DNA from 4 places in the Burkholderia oklahomensis C6786 genome. Region 3 is predicted to be linked to each of the others. Evidence: predicted binding sites of a transcription regulator. Region 3 holds the regulator's gene; each other region holds the start of a gene.
The links. Region 3 encodes FNR, which switches genes on or off when oxygen is low (the NO sensors DNR and NnrR bind a similar motif). Its sites were predicted from a motif close to TTGATNNNNATCAA; they were not measured.
Positions count from the first base shown of each region.

Region 1 (5,813 bases), 2.1 Mb from region 3:
GCCTTTTCCGGCGCGCTCGCCGAACTCTATCGGATGTCCGCGCTCGGCGTGTCCGCCGTGCCCACGCCGCGCGAGCACCGGCTGCTGATGATCTATCTGTCGGCGATGGTGATCCTCGCGTGGGCAACGGTGTTTTCCGGCGCATACGTCGTCTATCCGTGGTATCGCGCAGTGCCGCCCGCCGGCCTGACCGATCTCTCGAATTATCCGCAGCGTCTGTTGATGTCGAGCCGCGACACGTCGGGCTGGCACAGCCTCGGGATGGAATGGAAGGAGCACGTCGCCTGGCTCGCGCCGATCGCGATGACGATGGTCGCCTACGTGTTCGGCAAGTACGGCCCCGCGCTCGGCAAGCAACGCCGGATTCGCAGCGCGGTGCTGGCATTCACCGTCGTCGCGTTCATCGCGACGGGCGTCGCGGGCGCATTCGGCGCGTTCCTCAACAAGTACGCGCCGGTCCGTGGCGGCGCCGCCATCCATCTCATGACGGGAGAATGAAGATGCATACCTCTCATCCGCGCACCGCCGCGCAGCAGACCGCTGGCGCAGGACAACGTCAGTCATCCGTCGTGAACGAGCCGGCGACCGCCTCGTCGCACGCGAACGCACCCGCTTCGGCCGACGTACTGCCGAACGGTCCGGCCGCCGCCGCCATTCTCGCAGCCGGCATCGGCTGCTTCGCGGTCGGGCTCTTCGCGCTCGCCGGCGACGCATTCCGCTCGATTGCGCATTTCTTCACGTTCTACAAACCCACCGGGCCGCTTTCGGGCGTGACGACGAGCGCGATCGTCGTCTGGCTGCTGTCGTGGGCCGTGCTGTCGCGCTGGTGGAACGCGAAATCGGTCGCGCTCGGCCGCGTCACGGCCATCGCCTTCGTGCTGTTGACGTTCGGCATCCTGCTGACCTTCCCGCCGTTCATGGATCTGCTGCAGGGCAAGTAGCCGCGTGCATGTCGAGAGGAGCGTCGCGCTCCCTTCGACATGCTCGGCGCTTCGCTCGTCGTGTTGCGTAAACGCCAAAGCCCATGGCAACGACCTTCGACGGCTGATCCAAATCAATTTCCATGAATGCGGCGCTCTTACATTCGAATCACCGATACCGATCGATTCATCGAACAATTAGTTAGCATCACGACTAATTTTAAAAAATCGAAATGATTTTGAAAGAAAATAGATAATTGCAAAGGACATCGGTAAAAACACCCATTGGAATGCCTAGTAAAAAAGGCTGTTCCTAAACGGGAACCTGTTCGACTAGCCCTAACGAGAAACAAGAAGGGGGGGCGGTATGTTAAATCGCATCCGTCGCGGTCTCGCCGCAATACTCGCATGCGTGTCCGGGGTGCTGTTCCTGTCGAACGACGCCGCTGCGGTACCGGCGTTCGCGAGACAAACCGGGCTCGCCTGCGTCGCCTGTCACGTGAGCTTTCCGGAGCTCACGCCGTTCGGACGCTTCTTCAAGCTGACGGGCTACACGCTGTCGAACAAGTTCACGATCCCGCTCGCGGGCATGGTGCAGCTATCGCAAACCAACACTCGTTCGATCGACAACCGGAACTACGACTTCGTCCGCAATCAGGACGTCGTGCTGCAGCAGGCGAGCCTGTTCTACGGCGGCCGCATCGCGGGTCCGGTCGGCGCGTTCGCGCAGTGGACGTACGACGGCATCGCGCACCACAGCGGCATCGACAACACCGATATCCGCGCAGCCGGACATTTCACCCGCGACGACATCGACTTCATCTACGGCGTCACGGTCAACAACAACCCGACCGTCTCCGACGTCTGGAACAGCACGCCGGCGTTCGGCTATCCGTACGCGTCGAGCAGCGTATCGCTCACGCCGACGGCAAGCACGCTGATCGACGGCGGACTCGCGCAGCAGGTCGCGGGCTTCGCCGCATACGCGTTCTGGCAGCGCAGCATCTATGCGGAAGTCGGCTTATATCGGACTGCCGATCAGATGTTCTCGGTGTTCCGCACCGGCCAGGACATCAGCACGCCGGGCGGCGTTAAGCGGCTGCGTGGCGCGAATCCGTACTGGCGCGTCGCGTACAACCGCGAATGGGGCCCGCATTCGCTGATGCTCGGCACGTTCGGCCTGATCGCGGACGTGTATCCGGACAACACGATGCCCGCGACGCCGACCGACCGCTTCATCGACATCGCGCTCGACGCGCAATATCAATATCTGACGCTGTCGCACGCGTTCACGACGCAGCTCGCGTTCATCCACGAGAAGCAGAACTGGAGCGCGAGCTTCCCGAGCGGGGGCATCGGCGCGGGGCCGACGCCGGCCAATCCGACCGATCATCTGAACACGTTCAAGGCGAAGGCTTCGTACTACTACCAGCGCAAGTACGGCGCGACGCTCGCGTACTTCTCGACGACGGGCGACACCGATGCGGGGCTGTACGGCCCGACGCCCGTGACAGGCAGCGCGAACGGCAGTCCGGACACGCGAGGCGTCATCGCGGAGCTCGACTATCTGCCGCACCCGCAGGTGAAGCTGTCGCTGCAGTACACATGGTTCCTCAAGTTCAACGGGGCGCGCTTCAACTACGACGGCAACGGCCGAAACGCGAGCGACAACAACACGCTGTACTTCCTCGCGTGGTTCGTGTTCTGAGGTCGACCGAGCACATTCATCGCCAACCCGCTTGCCCCGCCGAGAACGATCATGAAGAAGCTGCTTGTGTTACCGATGTGGGTCGCGGCGCTCGCCGCCGCGCTCGGCGGCTGGCCCGCCGTCTCCGCGCACGCGCAGGACGGCGCGCGGCTCGCCGCGCAGCTCTGCGCCGCCTGCCACGGCGCGCACGGCCGCAGCGAATCGCCGATGTTCCCGCGGCTCAGTGCGCAGACGAACGAGTATCTGACCGCGCAGCTCAAGGGCTTTCGCGAGCATGCGCGCGGCGAGACCGACGCGCGCGCGTACATGTGGGCCATCGCGTCGCAGCTCGACGACGCGACGATCGCGTCGATCGCCGACTACTACTCGCATCAGGAGCCGACGCCCGGCGAACCCGGCGATCCGGCGCTCGTCGCGAAGGGGCAGGACATCTTCGAGCATGGCGTGCCGGAACAAGGCACGCCGGCGTGCGCGTCGTGCCACGGGCAGAACGGGCAAGGCGTCGGCACGTTCCCGCGGCTCGCGGGGCAGCACGAAGCCTATCTGTTGCGGCAGATCGAGGTGTTCAAGAACGGCACGCGCGCGAATGCGCCCGTGATGAGCGCGGTTGCGCATACGCTGAATACCGATCAGGCGAAGGCCGTCGCGGCGTGGTTGCAGTCGCGTTAGCGACGAACGGCGGGCGGACGGGCACTTGACGACACGGCCGAATCAGCGATTCAGGCCGATATCGTCCGCGTCTTCGTCGCCGGCCTCGAACCCGCCCCGCCCCATCGCCGCGCCGGCGCCGCGCACCGCGCAGGTCAGCGGATCGTCGGCGACCCGCGCGACGAGCCCCGTTTCGTCATAGAGCCGCTTGCCGAGATGCGCGAGCAGCGCGCCGCCGCCCGTCAGCACGATGCCGCGATCCGCGATATCCGTGATGAGCTCGGGCGGCGCATTCTCGAGCGCGCCCTTCACCGCGCTCACCACCTGGTTCAGCGGCGCGGCGAGCGCGTCGGCGATGTCATGGTTGCTGAGCTGAATCGTGCGCGGCAGGCCGTCCGCGACGCTGCGCCCGACCGCGTGGATCGACTCCCGCGGCACCCGGTAGCTCGCGGCGCCGATCACCTTCTTCACGTGCTCGGCCGTATGCTCGCCGAGCAGCACGCCGTACACGTTGCGGACGTGATTGACGATCGCCGCGTCGAACTGGTCGCCGCCGACGCGGATCGCCTCGCGATAGACAATCCCGCCGAGCGCGATCACCGCGACCTCGGTCGTGCCGCCGCCGATGTCGACGACCATCGACCCGACCGCCTCCATCACCGGCAGCCCCGCGCCGAGCGCGGCGGCGAGCGGCTCGCTGATCAGGCTGACCCGCGACGCGCCCGCCGCGAGCGCCGCCTCGCGGATCGCGCGCTGCTCGACCGCCGTCGCGTTCGACGGCACGCAGATCGTGAACTCGACGCGCCGCCCGAACAGCGAGCGCGCGTGCGACATGCCGACGAACTGCCGCATCATCTGCTCGGCCGCGTGATAGTTCGCGACGACACCGTGCCTGAGCGGCCTGACGGCCTCGAGATGCTCGGGCGAGCGCCCGAGGAGCGCCTTCGCCTGCTCGCCGACCGCCTCGACGCGCGCCTTCTCCGCCGGGCCGCCCCGCTTGCGGAAGCAGACGACCGACGGCTGATTCAGCACGACGCCGCGATCGCGGACGTAGATCTGCGTGCTCGCGGTGCCCGGATCGACCGCGACGTTATGCGCAAAGAACCTTCCGAGAAAGGGTGCCGCCATCGTGAAGCCTCTATCGAATCGAATGGAAGGATTTTGCGGATGCGTCGCCGGCCGCCCCCCGGGCCGGTTGCCGGCGACGAGCACAATCCACTCAGTCGCTTAGCGGCAGGATGCCTGAATACTTTAGGAGATTTCGTGAATTTTCTATAGAGTGCCAGGCCGCTTTGCGCCGCCCGCCAGGGCGGTTCGCGACAACGCGTGGTCGCGGCCCGACAAAAGCGGTACTCTCTCGCTTTTGCCGATTCCGGATCGGCCCTCCCGATTGTTCAGTCCGATCACGCCATAGCAACCATAATGACGGTGCTCGCTTCCACCGCCCGTCCGGGCCTTCGCGTTCCCGGCTTCGTGGCCGCCATTCTGTTCGTCTGCGTCACGGCGGGCCGGCCCGCGTCCGCCGATGCGGCCGACGCCTCCACGATCATGGCGGGAGCCGCGGCACCGCCAAGGACAACGCCGGTGGCCGCGCCGGGCGCGAAGACGGCCGCCGCGACGCCCGCTGCGGCGTCGCTCGCCCCGGCTTCGGCCGCCGCGGCTTCGCCCTCGTCCGCGGACGCAGCGGCCGCGTGGTCTTGGGTCGCCGGCCGGCAAGCCGGGGCGGCCGCGTCGAACACCGCGTCGAACACCGCGTCGATCGCCGCGACGAACGCCGGCGCAACAGCGGCACCGGCTCCGGCTCCGGCGACGCTCGCTTCAGCGTTGCCCGATCCGTCCGCCGCGTCGACGTCCGCCCAAGGCGCGCCGCCGCCGCCGGCCGGCACGGGCGAATTCGTCTGCACGCCGGACGGCGGCAAGCCCGGCCGGCCGTCGATCGGCCTCGTGCTGTCGGGCGGCGGCGCGCGCGGCTACGCGCATCTCGGCGTGCTGAAGGTGCTCGAGGCGCACCGGATTCCGGTCGACTGCATCGCGGCGACGAGCATGGGCGCCGTCGTCGGCGGCCTGTACGCGACCGGGATGACCGCGCAGGAAATGCAGCGGCGGTTGTCGCAGGTGAATCTCGCCGACATCGCGTTCGACGTGACCGACCGCGCGGACCTTCCGCAAAAGAAACGAGAGGACGAGCGGCTCTACATCGACAGTCTGACGATCGGCTTCGATTCGAAAGGCTTCAAGGCGCCCGTCGGGCTCGTGCAGGGCAACCGGCTGCAGGCGCTCCTCGCGAACTGGACGGCCGCCGTGCCGACGAATCAGCCGTTCGACCGGCTGCCGATCCCGTATCGCGCGATCGCGACCGACCTGCAGACCGGCCAGAAGGTCGTGCTCGACCACGGCTCGCTGCCGCTCGCGATCCGCGCGAGCATGGCGCTGCCGGGGCTCTTCTCGCCGACCGAGATCGACGGCCGCGCGCTCGTCGACGGCGGACTCGTCAGCAACCTGCCCGTCGACGCCGCGCGCAGGATGGGCGCGGACGT
Region 1 is NZ_CP009556.1:2,630,551-2,636,363, forward strand. It holds gene BG90_RS29340 (hypothetical protein) at 1-498, shown strand, start outside; gene BG90_RS29345 (hypothetical protein) at 495-941, shown strand; gene BG90_RS29350 (cytochrome C) at 1,288-2,628, shown strand; gene BG90_RS29355 (c-type cytochrome) at 2,680-3,297, shown strand; gene mreB (rod shape-determining protein) at 3,340-4,404, opposite strand; gene BG90_RS37645 (hypothetical protein) at 4,680-5,162, opposite strand; gene BG90_RS29365 (patatin-like phospholipase family protein) at 5,101-5,813, shown strand, end outside.
Region 1: the regulator FNR is predicted to act here: its motif matches at 1,045-1,058, upstream of BG90_RS29350 (cytochrome C).

Region 2 (5,813 bases), on a different replicon from region 3:
CCGGCGCGGGTGAAGCTCCGGCCGCGGTGAACGACACGAACGACGGCGAAGCCTATTTCATCGGCCTGCCGGGCAACCCGGTGTCGAGCTTCGTCACGTTCCTGCTGTTCGTGCGGCCGTTTCTGCTGCGCGTCGCGGGCGCGACGCAGGTCGCGCCGCGCGCGGTGTCGCTGCGCGCCGATTTCACGCAGAGCAAGGCCGACCGCCGCAACGAATTCCTGCGCGCGCGCGTGAACGCGGCGGGCGGGCTCGACCTGTTCCCGAACCAGAGCTCGGCCGTGCTGACGTCGACGGTGTGGGGCGACGGCCTGATCGACAATCCGCCGAACCACGCGATCAGCGCAGGCGAGACGGTGCGTTTCATTCCTTTTTCCGAATTGCTCGGCTGACGCCGGGCGGTGTGGCGACGATGAAGATCGAACTGAAGTTTTTTGCGAGCGTGCGCGAAGCGCTCGGTGTCGCGAGCGAGACGGTGACGCTGCCGGACGGCGTCGCGACGGTGGGCGACGTGCGCGCGTGGCTGCGCACGCGCGGCGGCGCGTGGGCGGAGACGCTCGCCGAGGGCCGCGCGCTGCGGATGGCGTGCAATCACACGATGACGGACGCCGGCACGCGGATCACCGACGGCTGCGAAGTCGCGTTCTTCCCGCCCGTGACGGGCGGCTGAGGAGGCGGCGATGGCAACGGTGCGGGTGCAGACGGAAGACTTCGACGTCAGCGCGGAGATCGCGGCGCTGCGCGCGCGCAATCCGAAGGTGGGCGCGGTCGCGTGCTTCGTCGGCACGGTGCGCGACCTGAACGACGGCGATCAGGTCGACACGCTCGAGCTCGAGCACTATCCGGGGATGACCGAGAAGGCGCTTGCCGCGATCGCGGACGACGCGATCGTGCGCTGGCCGGGCATCGACGTCGCGATCGTCCACCGGGTCGGCAAGCTCCATCCGCTCGACCAGATCGTGCTCGTCGCGACCGTGTCCGCGCATCGCGGCGACGCGTTCGCGTCGTGCGAGTTCGTGATGGACTACCTGAAGACGCAGGCGCCGTTCTGGAAGAAGGAGAAGACGCCCGCGGGCGAGCGCTGGGTCGACGCGCGCAGCGTCGACGATGCGGCGCTCGCGCGCTGGGGCGTCGAGTCGGGGAACGCGAAGCGATCGTCGTAGGCGCGGCGCCGCCCGATCGGTCTTCGGCGGGCGCAGCATCGTTTCGTCGGGCGCGAAGAGGCGGGCAAGCTTGATTTCGAGCGTCCGAGCGGTTCCGCGGACGGTCGATCATCGATTTTCGGGCATCACGGCACCGTGCGGCGGCGGCATTCGAGCCCCGGCGCTCGTGATTGCGTCGATTTTGATGTTTAAACGTCAAGCTCCGGCAGGATTTTTCGCTTTCCTTTCCCTTCTTCGGCGCGCTGCGCGGCCATTCCGAGCGAGCCTGGGGCCGGCGGGCGGCCCGTTCGCTCACGCGTCGTCGTGCGCCGCGCGGCCGATGATCTTCGCCGGAAACGGCTCGCCGCGCGGCCGGCGCGCGCGTGCGTCGTCGTCGTCCGCGGGCCGCTTCGGCGCGATCAGGTCGAGAATGGCCTGCTGCTCGGCCGGAATCCGGTAATCCCAGCCGAAGCGGCTCAATTGCAGGCTCTGCGCGATCCGCAGCGCGGGCTCCATGAAGCGCACGGCCGCCGCGGGCTCGTAGCGCGCCTCGACGGTCTTCAGGAAGAGGGCGAGCCAGCGGCTGAAATGCGCGGGCTCGAGGCCGTCGAGCGGCTGGTGCGCGGCTTGCACGTTGCCGCGGTAGCCCTTCGTGCCGAGCACGAGGCTCGACCAGAATTCGCCCATTTTCGGCAGATGCTCGTCCCAGCGCCCGGCGAGCTTGCGCTCGAATACGGGGCCGAGGAGGGCATCGTCGCGCACGCGTTCGTAGAACGCGTCGACGAGCGCACGGATGTTCTCCGGGGTCGGTTCGGCGGCGCGCGTCGCCGCAGCGGCGACAGCGGAGATTTCAGAAGAAGCGTGGGTCATTTAAAAAAAGGGCCGGGTAACACGGCAGCACGGACATGCGATTTTGTCGCACAATAATAAACGGCCACCCTCTCAATAAAAGTGCTGACGGCTTGCATCTTATGACGCGGTCGTCGGATCGGCAATGGCAGACGCGCGGTCTTCGCGCGGGCGCCGATCGCACTGACACAACATCCATTTCGTAATGAGACTAACCGACTACACCGACTACTCTTTGCGCGTCATGTTGTTCCTCGCTGTCCGGGGCGAGGGCTTGTCGACGATCCAGGAGATCTCGGATGCCTACGGCATTTCCAAGAACCATTTGATGAAAGTGGTGCAGCAGCTCGGCGAGCTCGGTTGGATCGAGACGGTGCGCGGCCGCAACGGCGGCTTGCGCCTGAACGCGCAGTCCGCCGCGCTGACGGTCGGCGAAGTCGTGCGCAAGACCGAAAACGATTTCGCGCTCGTCGGCTGCTTCGCGGACGAGTCCGAGTCGCACCGCAGCTGCGTGATCCAGTCGGCGTGCCGGCTCAAGGGCGTGTTCGCGGCCGCTCGCGACGCGTTCTTCGCGGAGCTCGACAAGCACACGATCGGCGAGCTTTCGCAGCCGGCGTCGCAGCTTGCCGCGCTGCTCGGCCTCACTCCCGTGCGGATCGTGCCCGCGGCCGACCTCCGCGTGCCGGTGACCGTCGCCGGCTGACGCCGCGCGGCGCTTTCCCGACGCTTTTCGCGCGCGCGGCCGCGTCACCGCCGCGCGCGTTCTCGTTGCCGTCACGCGCCCGCGTGGCGCGTCCCTTTGCTGTGCCTCAATAAAAAACCGGCTTGAAAGGCGGATAACCATCCTCATTTGGTTGCTATTCGCAATGGAGGTCTCATTCATGAGAATCGACAAGCTCACCACCAAATTCCAAGAGGCGCTCGCGGACGCGCAAAGTCTCGCCGCCGGGCGCGACAACCAATACATCGAACCCGTTCACGTGCTCGCCGCGCTGATCGCGCAGCAGGACGGCTCCGCGCGCGCGCTGCTGTCGCGCGCGGGCGTGCACATCCAGGCGCTGCAAGGCGCGCTCAACGAAGCGATCTCGCGCCTGCCGCAAGTGACGGGCACGGGCGGCGACATCCAGGTCGGCCGCGAGCTCGCGGGCCTCCTGAACCAGGCCGACAAGGAAGCGCAGAAGCTCAACGACACGTTCATCGCGAGCGAGATGTTCCTGCTCGCCGTTGCCGACGACCGGGGCGAGGCGGGCCGTCTCGCGCGCCAGCACGGGCTCACGCGCAAGGCGCTCGAGTCCGCGGTCGCCGCGGTGCGCGGCGGCTCGCAAGTGCACAGCGCGGACGCGGAAAGCCAGCGCGAGGCGCTGAAGAAATACACGGTCGACCTGACCGAGCGCGCGCGCGCGGGCAAGCTCGATCCCGTCATCGGCCGCGACGACGAGATCCGCCGCTCGATCCAGATCCTGCAGCGCCGCACGAAGAACAACCCGGTGCTGATCGGCGAGCCGGGCGTCGGCAAGACGGCGATCGTCGAAGGGCTCGCGCAGCGGATCGTCAACGGCGAGGTGCCCGAGACGCTGAAGAACAAGCGCGTGCTGTCGCTCGACATGGCCGCGCTGCTCGCGGGCGCGAAGTATCGCGGCGAGTTCGAGGAGCGCCTGAAGGCGGTGCTCAACGACATCGCGAAGGACGAAGGCCGCACGATCGTCTTCATCGACGAGATCCACACGATGGTCGGCGCGGGCAAGGCCGAAGGCGCGATGGACGCGGGCAACATGCTGAAGCCGGCGCTGTCGCGCGGCGAGCTGCACTGCATCGGCGCGACCACGCTCGACGAATACCGCAAGTACATCGAAAAGGATGCCGCGCTCGAGCGCCGCTTCCAGAAGGTGCTCGTCGACGAGCCGAGCGTCGAGGCGACGATCGCGATCCTGCGCGGGCTGCAGGAGAAGTACGAGCTGCACCACGGCGTCGAGATCACCGACCCGGCGATCGTCGCCGCGGCGGAGCTGTCGCATCGCTACATCACCGACCGCTTCCTGCCCGACAAGGCGATCGACCTGATCGACGAAGCCGCGTCGAAGATCAAGATGGAAATCGATTCGAAGCCCGAAGAAATGGACAGGCTCGATCGCCGTCTGATTCAGTTGAAGATCGAGCGCGAAGCGGTGAAGAAGGAGCAGGACGAAGCGTCGCAAAAACGCCTGCAATTGATCGAAGAGGAAATCCGGCGGCTCGAGCGCGAGTACGCGGATCTCGAAGAGATCTGGACGGCCGAGAAGGCGGCCGTGCAGGGCAGCGCGCAGCTGAAGGAAGAGATCGACAAGGTGCGCGCCGACATCACGCGGCTGCAGCGCGAAGGCAAGCTCGAGAAGGTCGCCGAGCTCCAGTACGGCAAGCTGCCGCAGCTCGAGGCGCGCCACAAGCAGGTCACGCAGGCGGAGGAAAGCGAGCAGCACAACCCGACGCGGCCGCGTCTGCTGCGCACGCAGGTCGGTGCGGAGGAGATCGCCGAGGTCGTGTCGCGCGCGACGGGCATTCCGGTGTCGCGGATGATGCAGGGCGAGCGCGAAAAGCTCCTGCACATCGAAGAGAAGCTGCATGAGCGCGTCGTCGGCCAGAACGAGGCGATCGACGCGGTCGCCGACGCGATCCGTCGCTCGCGCGCGGGCCTGTCCGATCCGAACCGTCCGTACGGCTCGTTCCTGTTCCTCGGCCCGACGGGCGTCGGCAAGACCGAGCTGTGCAAGGCGCTCGCCGGCTTCCTGTTCGATACCGAAGAGCATCTGATCCGCATCGACATGAGCGAGTTCATGGAGAAGCACAGCGTCGCGCGGCTGATCGGCGCGCCGCCCGGCTACGTCGGCTACGAGGAGGGCGGCTATCTGACCGAAGCCGTGCGCCGCAAGCCGTACAGCGTGATCCTGCTCGACGAGATCGAGAAGGCGCATCCGGACGTGTTCAACGTGCTCCTGCAGGTGCTTGACGACGGCCGGATGACGGACGGGCAGGGGCGCACCGTCGATTTCAAGAACACGGTGATCGTGATGACGTCGAACCTCGGCTCGCAGCTGATCCAGGCGATGTCGGGCTCATCGCAGGAAGAGATCAAGGACGCGGTGTGGGGCGAGGTCAAGCAGCATTTCCGCCCCGAATTCCTGAACCGGATCGACGACGTCGTCGTGTTCCACGCGCTCGATCGCAGCAACATCCAGTCGATCGCGAAGATCCAGCTCGCGCGTCTGCACGAACGGCTCGCGAAGCTCGACATGGCGCTCGACGTGTCCGAGTCGGCGCTCGAGCAGATCGGCAAGGTCGGCTACGATCCCCTCTTCGGCGCGCGGCCGCTCAAGCGCGCGATCCAGCAGGAGATCGAGAATCCGGTCGCGAAGCTCATCCTCGCGGGCCGCTTCGGTCCGAAGGACGTGATCCCGGTCGACGTGCAGGACGGCAAGTTCGTGTTCGAGCGCGTCGTGCATTGATCGCCGCGCTCAGGCCGGGCGGGCCGGCGTTTCGTCCGGCTCGCCAAAGCAAACACCCCGCGCGAGCGGGGTGTTTTTTTATCGGCGGCGCGTTTCGGCGGCCGCCGCGGGGGCGCATCGCGCGGGTCGCCGTCGGCGCCGCACGCGATGCCGTGCGCCGCCGCTCAGGCCTGCTTGTTGCCGAACAGGCCCGCGAGCTGCGACAGCGTGCCGAGCACGTTCGACGTGTCGAGCTGGCCGTTCGCCGGCACTTCGCCGTTCGGCGTCGCGCCGTTGACGACGTGCGGCAGCACCTGCGCGAGGATGCCGGACGCCTGCTGCGGATCGATGCCGATCTTCTGCGCGA
Region 2 is NZ_CP009555.1:3,551,847-3,557,659, forward strand. It holds gene BG90_RS15815 (molybdopterin molybdotransferase MoeA) at 1-389, shown strand, start outside; gene moaD (molybdopterin converting factor subunit 1) at 410-667, shown strand; gene moaE (molybdopterin synthase catalytic subunit MoaE) at 678-1,160, shown strand; gene BG90_RS15830 (group III truncated hemoglobin) at 1,452-2,009, opposite strand; gene BG90_RS15835 (Rrf2 family transcriptional regulator) at 2,194-2,691, shown strand; gene clpB (ATP-dependent chaperone ClpB) at 2,870-5,467, shown strand; gene BG90_RS15845 (YidB family protein) at 5,632-5,813, opposite strand, start outside.
Region 2: the regulator FNR is predicted to act here: its motif matches at 2,788-2,801, upstream of clpB (ATP-dependent chaperone ClpB).

Region 3 (5,813 bases):
GCCGATCGCGAACGCGCTGCGCGCGCCTTCCGGCTCGCGCGCGCCGGCCGTGCCGATCAACAGGAACGTGTCCAGATAAACGTGCGGATTGAGCCACGTGAACGCGAGCGTCATCAGCACGATCGGCCATGCGCGCTGCGCGGGCGGCGCGACGGCGGCGCCCGTCGCGTCGAGCGTCGCGTGGCCGGGCTTGAATGCGCGGCGCAGCGCGCTCAGGCCGAACCATGCGAGATACGCGAGGCCGACGTACAGCACCGCGTGAACGAAGGCCGGATAGCGCTCGACGAGCACCGACGCGCCGCCGACGCCCGCGCCGATCAGGATCATGTCCGACAGCGTGCAGAGCAGGATGATCTTGCCGACGTGCGAGCGCATGATTCCTTGCCGAAGGATGAACGCGTTTTGCGCGCCGATGGTGACGATGAGCGATGCGCACAGCATCGCGCCGTGAGAAAAAGCGATCCAGTTCATGTTCGTTGTTGCTTCAGGCGATGGACTAATGGAGCAGGAGGCGCTAGTCTGCGTTGATCGCCTGGGTAAGAAAAGCTAAATCATCTAATGCTGATTAAGGAAAACTGATGCTCGACTACGCGTTGCTCGATGCGCTCGCCGAAGTGATCCGTCACGGCTCGTTCGAACGGGCGGCGAAAGCGCTCAACGTGTCGCCTTCCGCGGTGTCGCAGCGCGTGAAGCTGTTGGAGGAGCGAGTGGGGAGCGTGCTCGTCAAGCGCGGGCAGCCGTGCGTCGCGACGACGTCGGGCGCGCTGTTGTGCCGCCACACCGAGCGCGTGCGGATGCTGGAAGCCGAGCTGTCCGGGCACATGCCCGGATTCGCCGGCGTGGAGACGGGCGCATGGCCGATACTGCGCGTCGCCGTCAACGACGACAGCGTCGCGACCTGGTTCGTCGACGCGGTCGGCCCGTTCTGCGCGGAAAGCGGCACGCTGCTCGATCTCGTGATCGACGATCAGGACTACACGGCGGAGCGGATTCGCGACGGCAGCGTGCAGGGCGCGGTGACGGCACTCGCCGAGCCGATCCAGGGCTGCCGCTCGACGCGCCTCGGCCGCATGCGTTATCACGCGGTGTGCTCGCCCGCGTTCTACGCGCGCTATTTCGGCAAAGGCATCAACCGCGACGCGCTGCGGCGCGCGCCGTGCGTGATGTTCAATCCGAAGGACGGCCTGCAGGCGCGCTTCATCCGGCGCGTGACGCGTGTGGATCTCGATCCGCCGCAGCACTGGATTCCGCACGTCGCCGGCTATCTGCGCGCGTGCGAGGCGGGGCTGGGCTGGGGAATGTGTCCGGAGCGAATGGTCGAGCGTCGGATCGCCGCGGGCGAACTCGTCGATTTGTCGGAAGGAAAGAGCATCGACGTCGAGCTCTACTGGCAGAGCTGGCGATTGTCGATCGGCTGGCTGGACGAGTTCAGCGCGGCGCTCAAGAAGCGCGCCGCGCAGTTTCTCGATTGATTCGATGCGATGCGATGAAAAACGAGCCGCGCCTGGTTACAGGCGGTGGAGGCCGTCGAAATCGACGATGCGGACCATCCGGCCTTGCATCTCGATCAGCCCGCGCTTGTGGAACTTCGACAACGTGCGGCTGACGGTCTCGAGCGTCATGCCGAGATAGCTGCCGATGTCTTCGCGGGTCATCCGCAGGTTGAATTCGTTAGGCGAATAGCCGCGCTTCATGTAGCGCGACGACACGTCGAGCAGGAACGCCGCGACGCGCTCCTCGGCGTTCAACGAGCCGAGCACCATTGTCTGCGACGTCTCGCGGACGATCTGCTCGCTCATCAGCTTGTGCATCCGCAACTGCATCGTGCCGGCTTCCGAGCATAGCGTCTTCAGCGCGCTGTACGGAATCACGCAGACCGAACTGTCTTCGAGCGCGACCGCGGTGCGCGGATGCGCGTCGTCGCAGATGCCGTCGAGGCCGAGCGCTTCGCCCGCGAGATGCAGCCCGGTGACTTGCTCGCGACCGTCGTGGCGTGTGGCGATGGTCTTCAGCGATCCTGAGCGAACCGCGTACACGTTGTCGAAATTATCGCCTTCGCGGAACAGCGTTTCGCCGCGGCGGACCGGGCGCGCGGTGCAGATCACGGATTCGAGGCGCGCGAGCGCCTCGGGGGCGAGCCCTTGGGGCATGCAGAGATGGCGCATCGCGCACGTCGAACAGTGCGCGGCCTGACGCGGTGCCCACGTACTGGAGGCATGGACGGGAGCAGCGGCGGCGGCGGGTCGGGCGACGGGCGTAAGCATGATGGATGGCTCTGAGGTTGAATCGGTAAAGCCATTGTCCCATCGTGGACAAAGCCTGTTTAGCGACAAAACGCCGCGACTCCCCGTGCGATTTCCTTGTTCGGCCGCAACGCGCGGTTGCGGCGAAACATCGCATCCGTTGCGTTCGGTCAGCTGTCCCGATCTTCCGGATGGGCGGCGGACGGGATCAGCAGCACGGGCAGCGCCGAGTGGCGCACGCACTGTTCGGCGACGCTGCCGAGCACGAGCCGTTTGAAACCGCGGCGGCCGTGCGTGCCGAGCACGAGCAGATCGGCGCCGAACGCTTTGGCGCCGTCGACGATGAGCGACGGCACGTCGGCGAGCGACGACGCTTCGCCGATTTTCATCGCGCCCTTCACGCCGGCTTCCTGCATCTTCTGCGCAAATTCCTTCGCCAGATCGTTGCCCTGCTGGAGCAGTTGCGTGCGAAGGATCGACGGATCGTAGCCGGGCACGTTGTAGTAGATCGCAGCGTTTTCCACGATGTAGAAGGGCTGCAATTCCGCGCCGCTCGTCTTCGCGATGTCGAGCGCCGCGTCGAATGCGTGGCGTGCCGTTTCGCTGCCGTCGACTGCGACAAGAATGCGCTGGTACATGATGTCTCCGTGGTGCGGTTGAGAAAAGATCGGCCGTTCGGCCGATCGAGTTTGACGATGTCTTTTTACAAAGTAAACGATTACTGACTACGATGCGGCGAACTGACGCAGCCGAGTAAACGCGGCGTCGGACTTTTCCGGTTTCGATCGAGCGCGGCGGTTTTTTTGCGCGCGATTTGCGTATCGACCGGGTCGGCTCGCGCCGCGTTCCTCGACGCCGTAATAGACTTGGCTGGAACTCGGGCTGGCTCGCCTGCCGACGCGAGCCGATGCTGGTTTGAAACGCATCGGGCGATACCGTTCCCTGTGTTTCGTGCGGCGCTCGATGGAGGACGGCAGGCGTTGGCGCCGGAGATGCGTGTCGATGGGCGTAGCCGCTGCGCCTGCTTGTTCGTTTCGTTCAACCGGAGAAGGAGGAAACCTATGCCGTATGTCGTGCTCGAGTTGCTGACCGAAGACGCCGACCGGTACTCGCTGCCGGACCTGATCGGCGTGGACAGCGCCTCGCCCGATATGCCGCACGTTTGCGAAATGCTGCTCGCGGACGCTCAATGGCCGACGATCCAGGCCTATCTCGATCGGCAGGAACTGCCGTACAAGTTCGCGCGGCCGAGCACGGCGCGGCGGGTTCCTCGTAATAATCCGTGCTGGTAGCGCGGGGCGTTTGGCGCAGGTCGGATCGGCCTGATCTCGTGCGTCGGTCGATCGTTGCCGTGATGTGTTGGGGAAGACGATCGGCTTGTCGCGAAAGCTGCTGTTCTCGATGTGCCGAGACTTTCCCCTTCGTTGCAGTCCCGCGCGAGCGGCTTGCTGACGTTCGTGCCTCCAGCCCTCGGCGGCAAGCCGCTCGCGCTTCATCCATCGACAAGCCGAACGTTAGGCCTGTTGCTTGTCGATCGGCCGGCGCATATCGACGGTTTGCGTTCCATCCGCCTACCGTGCGGCGATCGGTGAAGGCCGGGCAGGTGAAACCCGTCGATGGCGGAGGTCTACGCGAACGCGGCGAATGAATCGACGGCGAAAGAAGGTGCGAACCGCGTCACGCATTGAGGCTGCCGACGCTCCCGAAAAATCTCACCCATGGCGGAATGGGCCAGGTCGGCATGCTCGCGATCCTGCCGTACGTCGCGACGATGATCGGCATGTGCGCGACGTCCTGGCCGCCGGATCGCACCGGCAGGCGGCGGCTCTTCATTGCCGGACCGCTCGTCGGCTTCGCCGCGCGCCTGTTCCTGTCGGTCCGCTGCCAGGCGTCGGGTGAGCGCGAGCCGTTCGTCGCGGGACGGCTCACGTTCACGCCGCCCGCTCGCTGCGAGCGCAGACGGCACGTTTCCACGCGATATATCGCCGATGCGGGTCGCATGCGGCGCGCGCCGATCGAATCAACGCAAGACGACAGACAGTCAATCGGAACCGCGGTCATGAACGACATCCTCCTGCTGGCGTAGAAGCGCGCCCATACCTTCAGCTTCGACGATCTCGAATCGAAGACGGCGCCCGCGCACGTCGTGCTGCCGACTATCCGCTCGAGTTCGCGGTCGATCCGGCGCGCCGTCATGCGTCCGCCGGGGATCTTCGGGATCGAAACCGCCTGGACGCGCGGCCACGAAGGCGATCATCGCGTCGCCGTGATCGATCCCGACGCGCCTCGGCGTACGAGCCTGCTCGACAGGTGGCCGTGTTATCTGCCGCATCGCATGGATCCGGCGCTCGTGCGCACGTTCGCCGCCGCGCTCGCCGATTTGAGCGACACGGCGCGCCGCGGGGTCTGGCAAGATAATGCGATTCGCGTGTACCGGATCGGCGCGCCCGATTGAGTCGCCCCGATTCGACCGACTCGACCGATTCGCTCGATTGACCCGATTCGCCCAATCTGTCCGCGGGCGGCGCGCGTCGCGACGTTCGCCCGGCCACGGCGGATTTTTCAATCCGGAGGAAGCATGCAGATCACTGGAGAGATGTTGATTGGCGCGGCCGCCGTGCGCGGCACCGAAGGCACGATGCGCGCGTACGATCCGGCGCAGGGCGTCGAGCTCGAGCCGGCGTTCGGCGCGGGCGGCGCGGGCGACGTCGACCGCGCGTGCCGGCTCGCGAGCGCCGCATTCGACGCGTTTCGCCAAGCGCCGCTCGAGGCGCGCGCGCGTTTTCTCGAAGCGGTCGCCGAGCGCATCGTCGGGTTCGGCGATCAATTGATCGAGCGCGCGCATGCGGAATCGGCGCTGCCCGTCGCGCGACTCGAAGGCGAGCGCGCGCGCACGGTCGGCCAGTTGCGGCTGTTCGCGTCGATCGTGCGCGACGGCCGCTGGCTCGATGCGACGCTCGATTCCGCGCAGCCCGACCGCAAGCCGCTGCCGCGCGCGGACCTGCGCTTGCAGAAGATCCCGCTCGGCCCCGTCGCGGTGTTCGGCGCGAGCAACTTTCCGCTCGCGTTCTCGGTCGCGGGCGGCGACACCGCATCGGCGTTCGCGGCCGGCTGCCCGGTCGTCGCGAAGGCGCATCCCGCGCATCTCGGCACGTCGGAGCTCGTCGGACGCGCGATCCAGCAGGCGGTGGCCGATTGCGGATTGCCCGAAGGCGTGTTTTCGCTCGTCGTCGGCGCGGGCAACGCGATCGGCGAGGCGCTCGTCGCGCATCCGGCGATCAAGGCGGTCGGCTTCACCGGCTCGCGCGCGGGCGGCGTTGCGCTGATGGGCGTCGCCGCGCGGCGGCGCGAGCCGATTCCGGTCTTCGCGGAAATGAGCAGCATCAATCCGTTCTTCGTGCTGCCGGGCGCGCTGCGCACGCGCGGCGCGAAGATCGCGCAAGGCTTCGTCGATTCGCTGACGCTCGGCGTCGGACAGTTCTGCACGAACCCGGGGCTCGTCGTCGCGCTCGACGGGCCGGACCTGAAGGCGTTCGTCGACGCGGCCGCGCAGGCGCTCGCGCAAAAGGG
Region 3 is NZ_CP009556.1:570,514-576,326, forward strand. It holds gene BG90_RS20535 (LysE/ArgO family amino acid transporter) at 1-471, opposite strand, end outside; gene BG90_RS20540 (LysR family transcriptional regulator ArgP) at 579-1,472, shown strand; gene fnr (fumarate/nitrate reduction transcriptional regulator Fnr) at 1,509-2,264, opposite strand; gene BG90_RS20550 (universal stress protein) at 2,414-2,881, opposite strand; gene BG90_RS20555 (hypothetical protein) at 3,305-3,535, shown strand; partial or broken gene BG90_RS33435 (MFS transporter) at 3,922-4,137, shown strand; gene BG90_RS38070 (hypothetical protein) at 4,438-4,698, shown strand; gene BG90_RS20570 (aldehyde dehydrogenase (NADP(+))) at 4,822-5,813, shown strand, end outside.

Region 4 (5,813 bases), 390 kb from region 3:
GCGGGCTTTTCGATCGCCGAGTATTTCCGGGATCGCGGGCAGCACGCGCTCGTCGTCGTCGACGATCTGACGAAGCACGCGGCGACGCACCGCGAGCTCGCGCTCCTGACGCGCGAGCCGCCCGGCCGCGAAGCGTATCCGGGCGACATCTTCTACGTGCACGCGCGCCTGCTCGAACGCGCGGCGAAGCTGTCCGCGAAGCTCGGCGGCGGGTCGCTTTCCGCGCTGCCGGTCGCGGAAACCGACGCGGGCAATCTCGCCGCGTACATCCCGACGAACCTGATCTCGATCACCGACGGGCAGATCGTGCTCGACTCGGCGCTGTTCGCCGCGAACCAGCGGCCGGCGGTCGACGTCGGCCTGAGCGTGAGCCGCGTCGGCGGCAAGGCGCAGCATCCGGCGCTGCGCAGCGCGTCGGGGCGCTTGCGGCTCGACTACGCGCAGTTCCTCGAACTGGAGGCGTTCACGCGCTTCGGCGGGCTCACCGACGCGCGGCTGCGCGCGCAGATCACGCGCGGCGAGCGGATTCGCGCGTTGATCACGCAGCCGCGCTTCCGCGCGCTGCGCACGCTCGACGAAGTCGTGTTGCTGAAGGCGCTTGCGGCGGGCGTGCTCGATGCGATGTCGACGGATCGCGTCGCGCCGCTGCGCGACCGGCTGCCGTCGTGGCTCGACGCGCGGGTCGCGGCGCTGTCGCCGGCGGGCGCGCCGCCGCGTGACTGGCTCGCGGACGACGCGGCGCTCGCGACGCTCGCGGAGTCGGTCGGCGAGCTGGTCGAACGGATCACGGCCGATGCGGCGGATCGCGCGGCGGGACACATGCGCGCGGAAGACGCGGCGGGCGACGTCGGCGGCGCGCCCGATCGTTCGTTCGATCGTTCGCTCGACCGCTCGCTCGATGGCGACGCCGGAACCGAAGCCGAAGGCGACGCTGAAGCCGACGCCAACGCGAAAGCCAACGCCGACGCGAAAGCCAAACCCGAAGCCAAGCCCGAAGCCAAACCCGAAGCCAAACCCGAAGCCAAACCCGAAGCCAAACCCGAAGCCAAACCCGAAGCCGACCCGGAGCGCAAGCGATGAGCGACAAGCTCGCCGCGATCGAAGCGCGCACCGACACCGCGCGCCAGTTGCAGACGGTGATCGGCGCGATGCAGGGCGTCGCCGCCGCGCGCGCGCACGAGGCGCAGCAGCGCTTGCCGGGGATCCGCGCATCGGCGGCGACGGTCGGCGCGGCGATCGGCGATGCGCTGTCGGCCGGCGCGCCTTCGCTCGAAGCCGCGGCCGCGCGACGCGGCGCCCCGCGCGCGCGGCTCGTCATCGTGCTGTGCAGCGAGCAGGGCTTCGTCGGCGCGTACAACGCGCAGCTGATCGAATATGCGACGCGGCCCGATGCGGCGGCCGCGACGCGCGAATACATGATGGTCGGCACGCGCGGCGCGATGCTCGCCGAGGCGGGCGGCGTGCCGCTCGTCTGGAGCACGCCGATGGCGTCGCACGCGGACGACGTCGTGCACCTCGCGAACCGGATCACCGACGCGCTGTACGCGCATCTCGCCGAGCGCGGCGCGCAGCCGGTGTCGATCGTCCACGCGATGCCGGCCGCGGCGCAGCGGCTCGACGTGATCGAGCGCCGCCTGCTGCCGTTCGACTACACGCGCTTCGACACCGAGCCGCGCGCACAGCCGCCGCTCGTGCATCTGCCGCCCGCGACGCTGCTCGCGGAGCTCGCGCAGGCATACGTGTTCGTCGAGCTGTGCGATGCGGCGATGCTCGCGTTCGCGGCGGAGAACGAAGCGCGCACGCGCGCGATGATCGCCGCGCGCGAATCGGTCGAGCGCACGCTCGGCGAGCTGTTGCAGGCCTACCGGATCGCACGGCAGGACGAGATCACGGCGGACATCGTCGAATTGGCGTCGAGCGCGTTGTGAATGCGGTTGCGCCGCGCCCGCGCCCCGCGCGCTGAAACGACCGGCGTCCGTGGCTGAGCGCGACGCATGCACGTGCGCGGTGAGCGCTGCGCGCGACGCGGGCGCGCGCATGCACGGCGAACGGCCGCACGCCCACCGGATCGCGGGCCGCCGCGCGCGACTGCGCGCGGCGACATCCCGCAACGGGAGCGAATCGTCAACGAGACCGCGCGGCGCGCCGGGCGCGGTTGACGCACGTCAATGACCGGCGCCATGCGTGATCGATACTCGATCGGTCATCGAACCAACCAGGAGCGACTGATGGCGCAATACATGAAAGCGGCGGTGGTGCATGAATTCGGCGAACCGCTTCGCATCGAGGAAGTCCCCGTGCCGACGCCCGGACCGGGCCAGATTCTCGTGAACATCAAGGCATCGGGCGTGTGCCACACCGATCTGCACGCGGCCGACGGCGACTGGCCCGTCAAGCCGACGCTGCCGTTCATTCCGGGACACGAGGGCGTCGGCTTCGTCGCGGCGGTGGGCGAAGGCGTCAAGCACGTGAAGGAGGGCGATCGCGTCGGCGTGCCGTGGCTCTATACCGCGTGCGGCCATTGCGAGTATTGCCAGACCGGCTGGGAGACGCTGTGCCACGAGCAGCAGAACACCGGCTATTCGGTGAACGGCAGCTACGCGGAGTACGTGGTCGCCGATCCGAACTACGTCGGCCATTTGCCGAGCAACGTCGCGTTCGACGAGATCGCGCCGATCCTGTGCGCGGGCGTGACCGTCTACAAGGGCATTCGCGTGACCGACACGCGCCCCGGCCAATGGATCGCGATTTCGGGGATCGGCGGGCTCGGGCACGTCGCGGTCCAGTATGCGAACGCGATGGGGCTGCACGTCGTGGCGGTCGACGTCGCGCCGGAGAAGCTCGAGCTCGCACGCAAGCTCGGCGCGAAGTTCGTCGTCGACGCGTCGACGAGCGATCCCGCCGCGGTGATCCAGAAGGAAATCGGCGGCGTGCACGGCGTGCTGGTGACGGCCGTGTCGCGCGGCGCGTTCGCGCAGGCGCTCGGGATGGTGCGGCGCGGCGGGACGGTCGCGCTGAACGGGCTGCCGCCCGGCGATTTTCCGCTGCCGATCTTCTCGACGGTGCTGAACGGCATCACGGTGCGCGGCTCGATCGTCGGCACGCGACGCGATCTGCAGGAGTCGCTCGATTTCGCGGCCGAAGGGCTCGTTCGCGCGCATATCCATCGCGACAAGCTCGAGAACATCAACGACATATTCGCGTCGCTGCGGGCGGGGAAGGTTGACGGACGGATCGTGTTGACCGGGGAGTGAGGTGAACGGCGCGGGCGGCGGGACCGCCTGCGCTGGACGGATCGGGCATCGCCTCGGATTTTGCGCCTCCTCTGGCGCCTGTCGTGGCGCAAGCCGGAGCGTTTCGCGAGGACGCTCGGCATCGGGATGAGATGAAGGCGTGAAGAATCGAGGCGAAGCTTCCCGGGCATTCGATCATGATGGCGTCGCGGGACAAGCGGAAATAAAATGATCAATTGACGGCGGCGCACTACGCGATGCGCGCGCAGTGCGCCGCTTTCGATGCCGGATCGACGATTGCCGCCCGAGCGGCAGGCGTTCGAGCGATGACGAGGGTGTAACGAGTCGGCGCTGCTTGTCGATACTGCCGACGAACAATTCAAAAAAACATGTGCCAAATAAGAATCCATGTCGACCAGCGCACGCTGGCGTTTTACGGGGTGAGTCACGCGGAATTCGAGAGAAGATTGCGCGACGAACTTGCTTTCACCGAATCGATGGGTTGCGAGATCGACGTCGTACCGGATGCCCGGGATACGGATCACATTCAGTTTCCGGAAGCATGCACGATGATTTCTGCACTCGGAATCGCGCCGGAAGATCTGGAGGAATTGAAGCGCGGCGTTCATCGCGCGTGGGAAGGCATTCCGAAGACATTCTCGCAAGGCGGGGCGCGGTACCGAATCCTGCCGGCGGCGGACGGCGGTTGCGCAATCATTGACGAGACGCGACCCGAAGCCCCGATTTTCGCGGGCGCGTGGTACCACGTCGTGCGATTCCTGCGATTGACGTTCGCGCGCTCCGGACATCAGGACGATTCTCGCTAGACCGCCGTATCTGGCGGACGCCGTCACGAAGGACGGGCTGCGCCCGTCGTCCGGGGCATGCCGCGCGGCGCATCGTCGGCGCGCGGTGCGCTTCGGCATGCGCGCGGGCTCGTCGTCGCGGCGTTCCGCTTCGTATCAAGGAAAGGCGGGAATAGTCGGATCGGTCCCTTCCAGATGGGCATCCGGATGATGCTGCTTGATCAGCGCCTCGATTTCCTCGACGCGGTCGCGGTGGACGTCGATCATCATCAGCAATTCGCCATTCTCGACGGCGTCCTCGAAGTGTTTCAGCCGGGTATTCGGCACACTCACGCCGATCATCGTGCCGACCCACGCGCCGAACCCCGCGCCGGCGATCGCAAACGCGACTACCGCGCCGCCCGCGATCGTGAGGCCGGCGGGCGGAAACGCGATCGCGGCCAAGCCCGCGAGCGCGCCGGTGACGCCGCCGGCAGCGGTTCCACGAGCGAGCGCGGGCAGCAGATCGCTGCTTTGGGCGATCGACGCTTCGGGCAGATTCTCCAGCGGAATCCTGTCGTTCGCGACGACGTGAATGCGCCGCCATTCGATGCGCTTGAGCAACAGTTCGTCGACGATCATTCGTGCCGTGTCCGCGTCGGGCAGCAGGAAATAGATCCGTCTCATGATGACCTCTGTCAGGGTTCGCCTGAACGCATGCGTCGGACCTGTGATTTCGATGACGTTCTACCCGGCGAGCCGCCTGCGCGATAGGCTTGTTTTTTCGTGGTTTATGTAACGAAGTCTAGGTGAAACGCAAGCTTCGGCAAGGCTCGTGCTGCGCGGTTGCCGGGCACGCAGGAGCGTGCCGGCGCGCCCGGTTTGCGTCGCGCGTTCCGGCGATTTGTCGAGTTCTTCGTAGATCTGCGGGGAGACGAAGGTCGCTTATCGGTCCACATCGGCACTTCATCGCGGATCCGTACCGGTGAGTGATTGAATTCGCCATAGAAAACGGACCTTCATCCCTCCCCGATTCGCGTAGACTGCATCGGATCTCCCGTTCGCTCATTCTTTTGCTTGTGGCGACGGTCGAAGCTCCCGTTATGCAAGGAGGCGTCACGCATGCATGCAGGCCCTTTGCTGGATAGCAGCGCCATCGATCCGGTCGCCAGCGCACCCGTGCGCGACTTGCGCCGCGTGCCTATCCATCCCGATCACTGGTATCCACTGGCGTGGTCGAATGAGGTCAAGCGGGGCAAGGCCCTCGGGGTGCACTTTGCCGGCGATCCGATCGTGCTGGTGCGTACCCGGTCCGGCACGATATTCGCGCTGGAAGACCGTTGCGCACACCGACAGGTTCCGCTGCACGCGGGCGTGGTGGAAGGCGAGTCCATCCGCTGCGGCTATCACGGCTGGACCTATGACTGCAGCGGCCACTGCGTCGACGTGCCATACATTGGCCGAGCGCGCCTGCCCAACGGCGTGCGTGCCTATCCGTGCCGCGAGGCGCACGGTCTGATCTTTGTCTTTCCCGGTGATGCGGCGCTTGCCGAAGAGCGGCCGCTGCCCGCGCTGGCTTCGGCGGCGGACAAGGCGTACAAGACGCGCCGTTTTGGCCGCGAGGTCAAGTGCCACTACTCGTTCATGCACGAGAACCTGATGGATATGAACCACCAGTTCCTGCACCGGCGGCGGATGGGTCAGATGCGCGCGCGTTCCCTCGGCCGCAGTCGCGGCGAGGACTGGGTGGAAGTGAAGTACACGTTCGCGCGCATGGCAGGCAAGCAGCCAGTGG
Region 4 is NZ_CP009556.1:959,644-965,456, forward strand. It holds gene BG90_RS22145 (F0F1 ATP synthase subunit alpha) at 1-1,080, shown strand, start outside; gene BG90_RS22150 (F0F1 ATP synthase subunit gamma) at 1,077-1,928, shown strand; gene adhP (alcohol dehydrogenase AdhP) at 2,229-3,254, shown strand; gene BG90_RS22160 (hypothetical protein) at 3,701-4,060, shown strand; gene BG90_RS22165 (hypothetical protein) at 4,196-4,705, opposite strand; gene BG90_RS22170 (aromatic ring-hydroxylating oxygenase subunit alpha) at 5,141-5,813, shown strand, end outside.
Region 4: the regulator FNR is predicted to act here: its motif matches at 2,156-2,169, upstream of adhP (alcohol dehydrogenase AdhP).